DNA from 3 places in the Nitrincola iocasae genome. Region 1 is predicted to be linked to each of the others. Evidence: predicted binding sites of a transcription regulator. Region 1 holds the regulator's gene; each other region holds the start of a gene.
The links. Region 1 encodes LexA, which represses DNA repair genes until DNA is damaged. Its sites were predicted from a motif close to TACTGTNTANNTANACAGTA; they were not measured.
Positions count from the first base shown of each region.

Region 2: the regulator LexA is predicted to act here: its motif matches at 1,969-1,988, upstream of umuD (translesion error-prone DNA polymerase V autoproteolytic subunit).
Region 3: the regulator LexA is predicted to act here: its motif matches at 1,508-1,527, upstream of recN (DNA repair protein RecN).

Region 1 covers NZ_CP044222.1:2,408,497-2,411,778, forward strand. The annotation lists gene dinG (ATP-dependent DNA helicase DinG) at 1-1,536, opposite strand, end outside; gene lexA (transcriptional repressor LexA) at 1,636-2,250, shown strand; gene F5I99_RS11135 (DUF6586 family protein) at 2,275-2,799, opposite strand; gene topA (type I DNA topoisomerase) at 2,853-3,282, opposite strand, start outside.
Region 2 covers NZ_CP044222.1:2,868,192-2,871,473, reverse strand. The annotation lists gene umuC (translesion error-prone DNA polymerase V subunit UmuC) at 220-1,500, opposite strand; gene umuD (translesion error-prone DNA polymerase V autoproteolytic subunit) at 1,506-1,952, opposite strand; gene F5I99_RS13210 (hypothetical protein) at 2,097-2,327, shown strand; gene F5I99_RS19980 (DUF2442 domain-containing protein) at 2,402-2,629, shown strand; gene F5I99_RS13200 (hypothetical protein) at 2,785-3,201, shown strand; gene F5I99_RS13195 (LysE family translocator) at 3,266-3,282, shown strand, end outside.
Region 3 covers NZ_CP044222.1:3,477,375-3,480,656, reverse strand. The annotation lists gene recN (DNA repair protein RecN) at 1-1,498, opposite strand, end outside; gene grpE (nucleotide exchange factor GrpE) at 1,658-2,281, shown strand; gene dnaK (molecular chaperone DnaK) at 2,375-3,282, shown strand, end outside.

The DNA.
Region 1 (3,282 bases):
GCTGGCCAACTGTTCGCAGGGCGTCGACTCGGGCAGTCCCAGCGTGGCCTTCAGGCGATCAAAGCGCCCCAGTGCTGTCAGTGTGGCTGACGTAACCAGTGCGCCGAAACATACATCCCAAAGATGCTCCTGCAGCGTTGCAGCCACAGAGACCGGACTGCTGCAGCACTCATAGTCCCGCCCGGCCAGCGTATCTTGCAAGACTACCCAGCGCGCAGTAGGACTCACTCCTGGCTCATCCGGACGAGCAAAACTACCCGCCAGCCAATGCATTTGCTGTAACCGATTGATCAGAAAGCCCAGCTGTGGATAGAATGCTTCCGCCTGAGAGCGTTCTATATCGTCCAGATTGCCTTCCAACGCTTCCTTAAGCAGCGCCGCCAACTGTTCCAGCTGCATCAGAATACGTTGACTGCACTGGGCAGTTTCATTTGCAGGCGACAACCAGGATTCCGGCTGACGACCTCCGGCAAAGCGCACTCTCGGGGTACGACCTCGATCATCTTGAAATTGTAGGGCTTCTGCCAGATTTTTCATGCCATCCAGTGCCAGCAGCAGATCAGCAACAGGTTGATGCAGCTTGACTACCAGATCATCCAGATACGCAGAAGAGCACTGCCCGGCAAACTGCTGCAGTTTTTTCTCCATGCCGCCGATCAGACGCAGTGCGGCATTCAAGCGCAAACTGTAGGAAAAATGACCGCCAGCCTTATCGGCAAGATGATGCCCTTCATCAAAAATATACAAGGATGAGGATGGCTCCGGCAGAATGGCGCCCCCGCCGAGGGAAAGATCGGCCAGCACCAGATCATGATTGGCAATGATGAGATCCGCATCACCCATCTGTTCACGTGCACGATAAAACGGGCAAACACTGAAATTGATGCAGCGGCGGTTGCTGCACTGCATATGGTCACTGGTCAGATGCCCCCAGGTTTCATCGGAGGGTGCCGCATCCAGTCGGTCGCGATCACCATCCCATTTGCCCTCAGCATACTGTTGCATTAATCCCCTGACCGCATTCACCACGCCAGGTTCGATAACGCGCGCCTGTTCGTCTTCATAAAGCGCCATTTGACCCTGCGTCCCCTGATCGTCCAGGAGTTGTTCAGCTTTATTGAGGCAGAGGTAACGCCCGCGACCTTTGGCCAGACTATAGCTGAAGCTCAATCCGGCATGGCTTTCCAGTTCAGGCAGATCCTTGTCGGTGAGTTGCTCCTGCAGCGCCACAGTGGCGGTGGATACAATCAGTTTCAGGCCCCGCTGCTTGGCAATGGGTAACACCGCCAGCAAGTAAGCAATGGTTTTGCCAGTCCCTGTACCCGCCTCGACAGCGATCAAATGGGACTCACCTAACCGCTTGCCTTTCTCATCCGCACGGATAGCCCCCAGCACTCGAGCCACAGCGGCAATCATCTGCTTCTGTGCCGGACGGGCTTTTAACCCACGACTGTCGAGAAAACGACTGTAGGCTGTTTGTATCTCTTTTTTTAGTGACGCTTCCAGCAAGCGAAGATCCTCTGTTATTTCAGCCATCTATTTTATCAAAATCTACGTCAATCAGACACAACAGACTTGACGTAGCGACAATACTGTACAAAAATGCAGTTACTGTACACAAAAACAGGTTATAAAATGAAACTTACAGCGCGTCAATCACAAGTACTTGACTGTATTCGCCGCCATATCGAATCCACTGGCTACCCACCCACGCGCGCCGAAATCGCACGCGAGCTGGGATTCAAGTCCGCCAATGCAGCAGAAGAACACCTTAAAGCCTTGCAGCGAAAAGGTGCGATAGAGATGATTCAGCACACCTCTCGAGGGATACGCTTGCCTGAAGAACCCATCAATGATCCAGAGGAAACCGGCCTCCCCTTAGTTGGTTCTGTAGCGGCAGGCTCGCCGATCCTGGCATTGGAGCATATCGAAGAGCGCTGCAATATTGCCCCGGATTTCTTCCATCCCCCGGCTAACTACCTGCTTCGTGTGCGCGGCATGAGCATGAAGAATATCGGTATTATGGACGGTGATTTACTGGCTGTGCACCAAACCCAGGAGATACGCAATGGCCAGGTTGTAGTCGCCAGAATCGGTGATGAAGTGACAGTTAAGCGATTCCAGCGCGAGGGCAGCAAAGTCAGCCTGATCGCTGAAAACGAAGAGTTCAGTCCAATCGAGCTGGACCTGACTCAGGACGAGTTGATCATTGAAGGGCTCGGTGTGGGTGTTATTCGCCAACAGAGCTAAACTTGCGTCAAACTGCAGGAGTGCTCACCACTCCTGCATACCCTCTCTGAGTCGATCAACTAACTGACGCATGCTCCCCAGCCAGACCTGATACTCAGTATAAACATCCTGATCTTCAGCATGATCCGGATTAACCTGCATCACGTGAATTTCTGAGAGACTTGAAGAAGCCGAAGACTGTTCGCGTTTATCTATAGCTATCCAGCAAGCAGCATAAGCTCTGAGCAACTTATGCAGCCAGCTGTCCTGACGCGCTTCCAATTGTTGCAATTCATTTAACTCAGGCGATTCATACCCAGCCTTTTCAAACCCCAGAGCTAAATCTGCCAAGCCAACAATAGTCTCAGTTTCCACACTGTAACGCTCAGCTACTTCGCGCAACAACGCACTGTAAGTAGATGACAAATGAAACAGTACCGACTCCTGATAGGATTCAATTAACGCATGTTTACTCCAGGCCGATGAATTCTGAGCATTCTTCAGCGCATCCAGATGCAATCTGGCAAAATTCAACTTCTGGTTAGTACGGGCCAGGTACACTTCACTCATATCAACCCCTCCAGGGTTTGCTCTGGGATATTTGCTTTAAGACTATCGCTGTATCAAGATTTGGAAACACGCTTTTTGGCTTGCTCGACTGTCCAATTGCCTCTGTCGTAAAAAGCACGCCAACCGGTTGCTTTACCTTCTTTCTCAGTCATTACATACTGTTCTTTGGTTTTGCGGCTATAGCGAACAATAGTCGGGTTACCCTCCTCATCCTGAACAGGTGCGGTTAACAGAAAGTGATACTTTGGATCAATTTCGGCTTTATGCGGTAACAGCTCACTGACGAAAGGCGCACGCGTTTCACGCTTTTTCGGAAACTGACTGGCAGCCAAAAACAAGCCACTGGCACCATCTCTCAGTACGTAGGTGTCATCCACCTTCTCACACTGCAGTTCAGGCATTGCAACTGGATCCATTTTAGGCGGGGCCGCTTCACCACTACGTAAAAGTTTACGAGTATTTTTACATTCTGAATTGGTGCAA
Region 2 (3,282 bases), 460 kb from region 1:
AAATCAAAAATATCAACCTATAACTGGTTTTGTTCGAGACAATATTTTTTGATTTCACTAAGCATATAAGGCGGTGTATATGGAAACACTACCAAGCCTAGTGGTATTTTTTCAGGAAGCAAATTTTATTCTATCATCTCAATTTTTGGAGTTCAAATGCTACGCTATTTGTAAAAACTCGATGATGTAAGAGAGTCGTTACTGATTCTTTGGCTAACCTTACTTCACCCAAGGTAAATCTTTCCAGCAGGTAGTGTAGGCAGGTGACAGGTTCTCGCGCTTCATCTTCCAGTCTTTTTTCGTGCCCTGTACTGCAAAAAACACCCGTCCTTTGCCGCTGTGGTTTATGGTGTCCAGCACCGACATCAGTGCTTCGGCATTGGCATGGCTGCGATACTCCTCAAACAGGCTGGGCTGAAAGGTGCCTGGCTCATAAAAGTCTGACAGCATTACCCCGGCTTTCATATAACGGTAACCCTCCCGCCAGGCACTGTTTAACAGCCGTACAGCTGCGGCCACCAGGTCGCGAGTGTCATCGGTGGGCAGGTGCAACTCCGTAGTAAGCGAAGGGGTGTATTGCTGCTCGGATGGGTTAAAGCGGTTGGTGCGCAGAAACAGAGTCAGCACTTTCGCGCGGCGTTGCTCTCGACGCAGCTTTTCTGCTGCGCGAACCGTGTACTCGCTAATCGCTTCGCGCATCGGTTTGAACTCGGTAATGCGCTCACCAAATGAGCGGCTGCAGATAATCTGCTTTTTGGTCGGCGAGATACTGTCTAAATCCAGGCAAGATTCACCGTTCAGCTCACGCACGGTGCGCTCGACTACTACAGAATAATGGCGACGAATCTGCTTGGGCGGCGCATTCGCCAGATCCAGCACCGTTTGGATGCCCTCTGCTTTCAGGCGCCTGGATAATCGCCGTCCAATGCCCCAGACTTCATCAACGGGTAGTAATGCCATCAGCTTGCGCTGCCGACCAGGGTAGGTCAAATTCACCACGCCACCCGTAGCCGGGTAGTGTTTGGCAGCATGATTGGCCAGTTTTGCCAGGGTCTTGGTGGGTGCCATGCCAACGCAGACGCTGATCCCGGTGCATTGATAGACGGTTTTACGCAGCTGTTTACCAAAATCTTCTAGCGATAGCAGGTGATCAACGCCGGTCAGGTCTAGAAAGGCTTCATCAATGGAATAAATCTCCACACGCGGTGCCAGGGACTCCAGAATACTCATCACTCGCGCTGAAAGATCGGCATAGAGTGCATAGTTGCTGGAGAAGACCGTAATGCCATGCTGTCGGATCAGCTCCTGCACCTGATACGCAGGCACCCCCATCTTGATTCCCAGTTCCTTGGCTTCACGTGAGCGTGCCACCACACAACCGTCATTGTTCGACAGCACCACCACCGGTTGGTGTTTCAGGTCGGGGCGGAACAGCTTTTCGCAACTGGCGTAGAAATTATTACAATCCACCAGCGCAAACACAGCAGGGCGTTCAGGCATAGGACTCAACGCCGCATCTGTCGGACGATATTGGTAACCACGCCAAAGATCTCAAAATCAGACGCCTCCGTAATCAACATCACCGGATAGGCCGGATTGCGTGGCATCAGGCAGGGATGTGGCGTGGTGTTCAGCTCCTTCACTGTCATTTCACCATTGATACTGGCGATGATAATATCGCCATGTCTGGCCTCCAGTGAGCGATCCACCACCAGCACATCATTGGGGGCGATCCCGGCATCACGCATCGAATCCCCCTGTACCCGCACAAAAAACGTCGCCGCTGGATGACTGATACACAACTGATTCAGATCCAGGGTTTGCTCCACGTAATCCTGCGCCGGCGACGGGAAGCCTGCTGACACACGTTCCAGATATAACGGAATACGCAATGCTGATGCCTTAAGCAGATCCGTGTCTGCGAAACAACCGATCAGTACCACAGCGCTCATGCACACCTCATTAAAATACTGTTTATACATACAGTATCTCTCAAGGGGCACGAAGCAGGCAAGTGGTAAATGTGAGGCAGTGGAGGTAGTCTATTTGTTTTTCTGCTCCCGCCCAGTGAACGTTAATCTGAAAGGGGTGTGCAAGTGAACAAAATTTTAAGATGTCTGTATAGCGGCACAACTTATTTTGTGCAAGAGTTTGTAGGGCAAATCATTGCGGCTGTGATTCTATTGGCAGCTTTGGTTTCTTGGTTTTATTTTTCATCTATATATGCCGCCATTCCAGTGGTTCTATTAGGTTTTTTAGCTTGGGGTGTAGTGAGCAAGGCTTTTAAAAAAAGCAAATCAGGAAACCCTAATGATGCCAGTCACTAGGACTGCCTATATGCCGCTTTATGTTGTGGCAGCCCTTGCTGAAGAGCTTATAGCTGATTGGAGTCTGGTAATGAATGGTGAAGATCCTTTCAGAATTCAGCCGCTACAATAGAGGTTTAATCATGCATCCATCTGTTAGAAGCGTCACGCCGCTTGAGAATTATCTACTATCAGTAGAGTTTGCCAACGGTGAGCAGGGTATCTTAGACATGAAGCCCTACTTGGATTTTGGGGTCTTCAAACGACTTACAGAGCACAATTCATTCAATCAGGTTCGTGTGTCTTTCGACACCATAGAGTAGAGCTCAGGGGGTAGACCTTGATCCTGAGTTTGTTTATCAAAAAACTAAGCGTTTGAGCGCACAACAAAGCGTCGCAGCTGATGTGCAATCGCACAACTGAGCTTTGCTTTATCAACACGCTGGTTGCCGAAGTGCTAAACACTAAGGAGTAAACGGTGCTGAAACCGGTCATACAGCAAGAAGCAACAGGATGCGGCATTGCATCTGTGGCTAACATACTGGGCAAAAGCTACTCAGAAATGAAGAGCATAGCCAATGCTATGGGTATCTATGCTGACGATAAATCGCTGTGGTCGGATACTCAGTATGTCAGGACGCTATTGTCTCATGCCGGGGTCGAGGTCTCTGCTGACGAGGTTCCGTTTGTATCTTGGGATGCATTGCCGGATTTAGCGTTACTGTCCATAAAGCACCATCAGGAAAATGGTAAAAATTTCTGGCACTGGGTTGTGTTTAAGCGTGTAGACGGCCAGTCTTTAGTACTGGATTCGGCCAGTTATCTGCCAACCAATGTTCGAACAGATTTCAATCAGATGCACCCCAAGTGGTTTATCGAGATAAAGAATATATAACCGACCCTTTAAGCCGTTCCTGCGGACCTGGGCAGAGGATATGGGGATATCAGGAGTAGCTGGCATGAATTATATTGATAT
Region 3 (3,282 bases), 1.1 Mb from region 1:
CCTGAGAGGCTACTTGCGGTTGATGGGTGACGCAGAGGATTTGTGTGCGCTCGCCAAGCTCCCGCAATAAACGTCCCACCACTTCGGCAATGGCACCACCGATACCTACATCCACTTCATCGAACACCAGTGTGGGTGTGCTGGATGTTTGTGCAGTAATGACCTGTATTGCCAGGCTGATGCGTGACAGTTCGCCCCCAGAGGCTACCTTGGCCAAGGGACGGGCAGTCTGCCCTGGATTGGCGGCGATCAAAAACTCTACCTCTTCCATGCCATTCGCATTCCATTTGGTTTCTGCTAGCGCGTTTAGACTGACGTTGAAGTGAGCGGCCGTCATGCCCAGGCTGTGTAGTTGCATATCTACGGCTTTGCTGAGCTTGCTGGAATGCCGTGTACGCGCCTTGCTCAAGCGTGTTGCCATTTCAATGTAGTTTTCTCTGGCTGCCTGGACATCCTGGTGAAGCTGGTCCAGAGCTTCGTCTGAGCGGTGCAGACTGTCCATTTCCGCTTGCAACTCAGCTTGCAAAGTCGGTAATTGCTGCGGCTGAATGCGGTGTTTGCGCGCTATATCAAAAATAGCGGTGAGGCGTTCCTCGACGGTTTGTAGGCGCTCTGGACTTATCTCAATGTGATCCAGGTAGTGGCGCAATTCGTGGCTGGCTTCTTCTATCTGAATCTGGGCATTGTTAAGCATCTCGCTCACCTGAGTGAGTGTGGGTGTATTGACGGCCAGTTGCTGTAACAGGTGTTGGCACTGGTTAAGCAGGTTGACGCAGTTCTGCTCTTCGCCCTCAGAAGTGATCTCTATCAACTGGTGGCCTGTTTGCAGTAGATGGCCAGCATTTTCCAGCGTTTTCTGTTCGTTCTCCAGTTCGGTCAGTTCGTCTGGCTGTAGATCCAGTTGTGCCAGTTCTTCCAGTTGATAGCTGAGTAATTGTGTTCGTGCGGTTTTCTCGGCACTGTCGTCAGTCAATTGTCGCAGGGATTGGCTGAGCTTCTGCCAGTGGCTGTGTTGCTGGCGAACCTGCTCTGCTAAGGTGGCTTGTTGCGCATAGTCATCCAGCAGTACGCGATGATATTCACGGTGCAGCAGCCGCTGGTGTTCATGCTGACCATGGATGTCGACTAATAGCTGACCCAGCTCACGCAACTGATTGAGTGGAGCGGGTTGGCCATTAATATAGCTGCGACTGCGCCCTTCCCGGGTGATAATGCGGCGGATCTGGCATTCCTGTTCTTGTTCCAGATCTTGTGCTTTGAGCCAGGTCAGAGCATCAGGAATTGCGCGGAGATCAAAGCTGGCGGTAATTTCAGCACGCTCCTCGCCGTCTCTGACGGTATCGCTGTCGGCGCGATCACCAAGCGTCAGGCCGAGAGCGTCCAGCATGATCGATTTGCCTGCACCGGTTTCGCCGCTGATGACAGTCATGCCATCTTTCAGCTCCAGTTCCAGCAGGTCAACAAGGGCAAAGTTTTTGATCAATAAGTGTGTGAGCATAGTTGTCATACATGGTTATTTATACAGTGGTATGTATAAGGTATTTTTGCGCTGTCTGCAAGTGATGTTGAAAAGATAGTTGATACCGGTTGAATCCGTTTTTTTTGGCCCCATTAATCTGTCAGTCTCAAGATTTAGAAACATGACAGGAGAGAGTGGATGGCTAATGATCAGCAGAAACCGTCGGATGAAGCACTTGATGTCACTGAGGAGGTTCAGTCCGCAGGTGAGGTAGCTCCTGACAGTGCGTCTGCCGACGTGGTTGAGGGCGTGATTGATGAAAGCGGCCAGACTCAGCAAGCGAATGATGCACAGCAGAGTGACCTGGCGTTGGCGCGTGATGAAATTGAACGTCTGAAGCAGGATGTGCAGGATACCCAGTTGCGTGCGCAGGCCGAAATACAGAATGTGCGTCGGCGTGCCGAACAGGATGTCGAGAAGGCGCATAAATTTGCGCTGGATAAGTTTGCTCAGGAGCTGCTGCCGGTTATAGATAGTCTTGAACGTACCGTAGATGCCTGTCCTGTGGATGATGAGGCAACTAAAGCCTTACGTGAAGGCGCGCAAATGACACTGGATCTTTTTATCAATAGTTTGGCCAAGTTCAATCTGACGTCAGTTGATCCAACTGGGCAGGCCTTCGATCCGGCGTTGCACCAGGCGATGTCTATGGTCGATGCGCCGGATGCTGAGCCCAACACCGTGGTGGGGGTGATGCAGAAGGGCTACACCCTGAATGGTCGTCTGGTGCGTCCGGCCATGGTCATGGTTGCTAAAGCATAAAATACTTGAAATAACCTTAGGCAGCCCCATATAGGTTGCATCGGTAAATTACAGAATTCACACCGCAGAGCGGTAAAGATTACGGAGAGTAAAATGGGAAGAATTATTGGTATTGACCTGGGTACAACTAACTCTTGTGTGGCCATTCTGGATGGTGACAAGACCCGAGTCATTGAAAACGCCGAAGGCGATCGTACCACTCCATCCATCATTGCATTTACCAATGATGGTGAAACCCTGGTAGGGCAGTCAGCTAAGCGTCAGGCTGTGACCAACCCGGATAACACCCTGTTTGCTATCAAGCGCCTGATCGGTCGTCGTTTTGAAGACGATGTGGTTCAGAAAGACATCAAGATGGTGCCTTACAAAATCATTAAGGCCGATAATGGCGATGCCTGGGTTCAGGTGCGCGACAATAAAATGGCACCACCACAGGTGTCAGCTGAAGTGCTGAAAAAAATGAAGAAAACCGCTGAAGATTACCTGGGTGAACCGGTAACTGCAGCCGTTATTACCGTGCCTGCTTATTTCAATGACTCGCAGCGTCAGGCGACTAAAGATGCCGGTAAAATCGCCGGTCTTGAAGTTAAACGTATTATCAACGAGCCGACAGCTGCGGCGCTGGCTTACGGTATGGACCAGTCCAAGGGTGATAAAACCATCGCCGTTTACGATTTGGGTGGTGGTACCTTTGACGTATCTATCATTGAAATTGCTGATGTAGATGGTGAGCACCAGTTTGAAGTGCTGGCGACTAACGGTGATACCTTCCTGGGTGGTGAGGATTTCGACCTGTCGATCATCAACTATCTGGCGGATCAGTTTAAGAAAGACTCAGGGATTGATCTGCATAATGATCCATTGGCACTGCAGCGCCTGAAAGAAGCCGCTGAAAAAGCCAAGGTTGAGTTGTCTTCTTCACAGCAGACTGATGTTAACCTGCCGTACATCACCGCTGATGCATCCGGTCCTAAACACTTGAACGTCAAGCTGACCCGGGC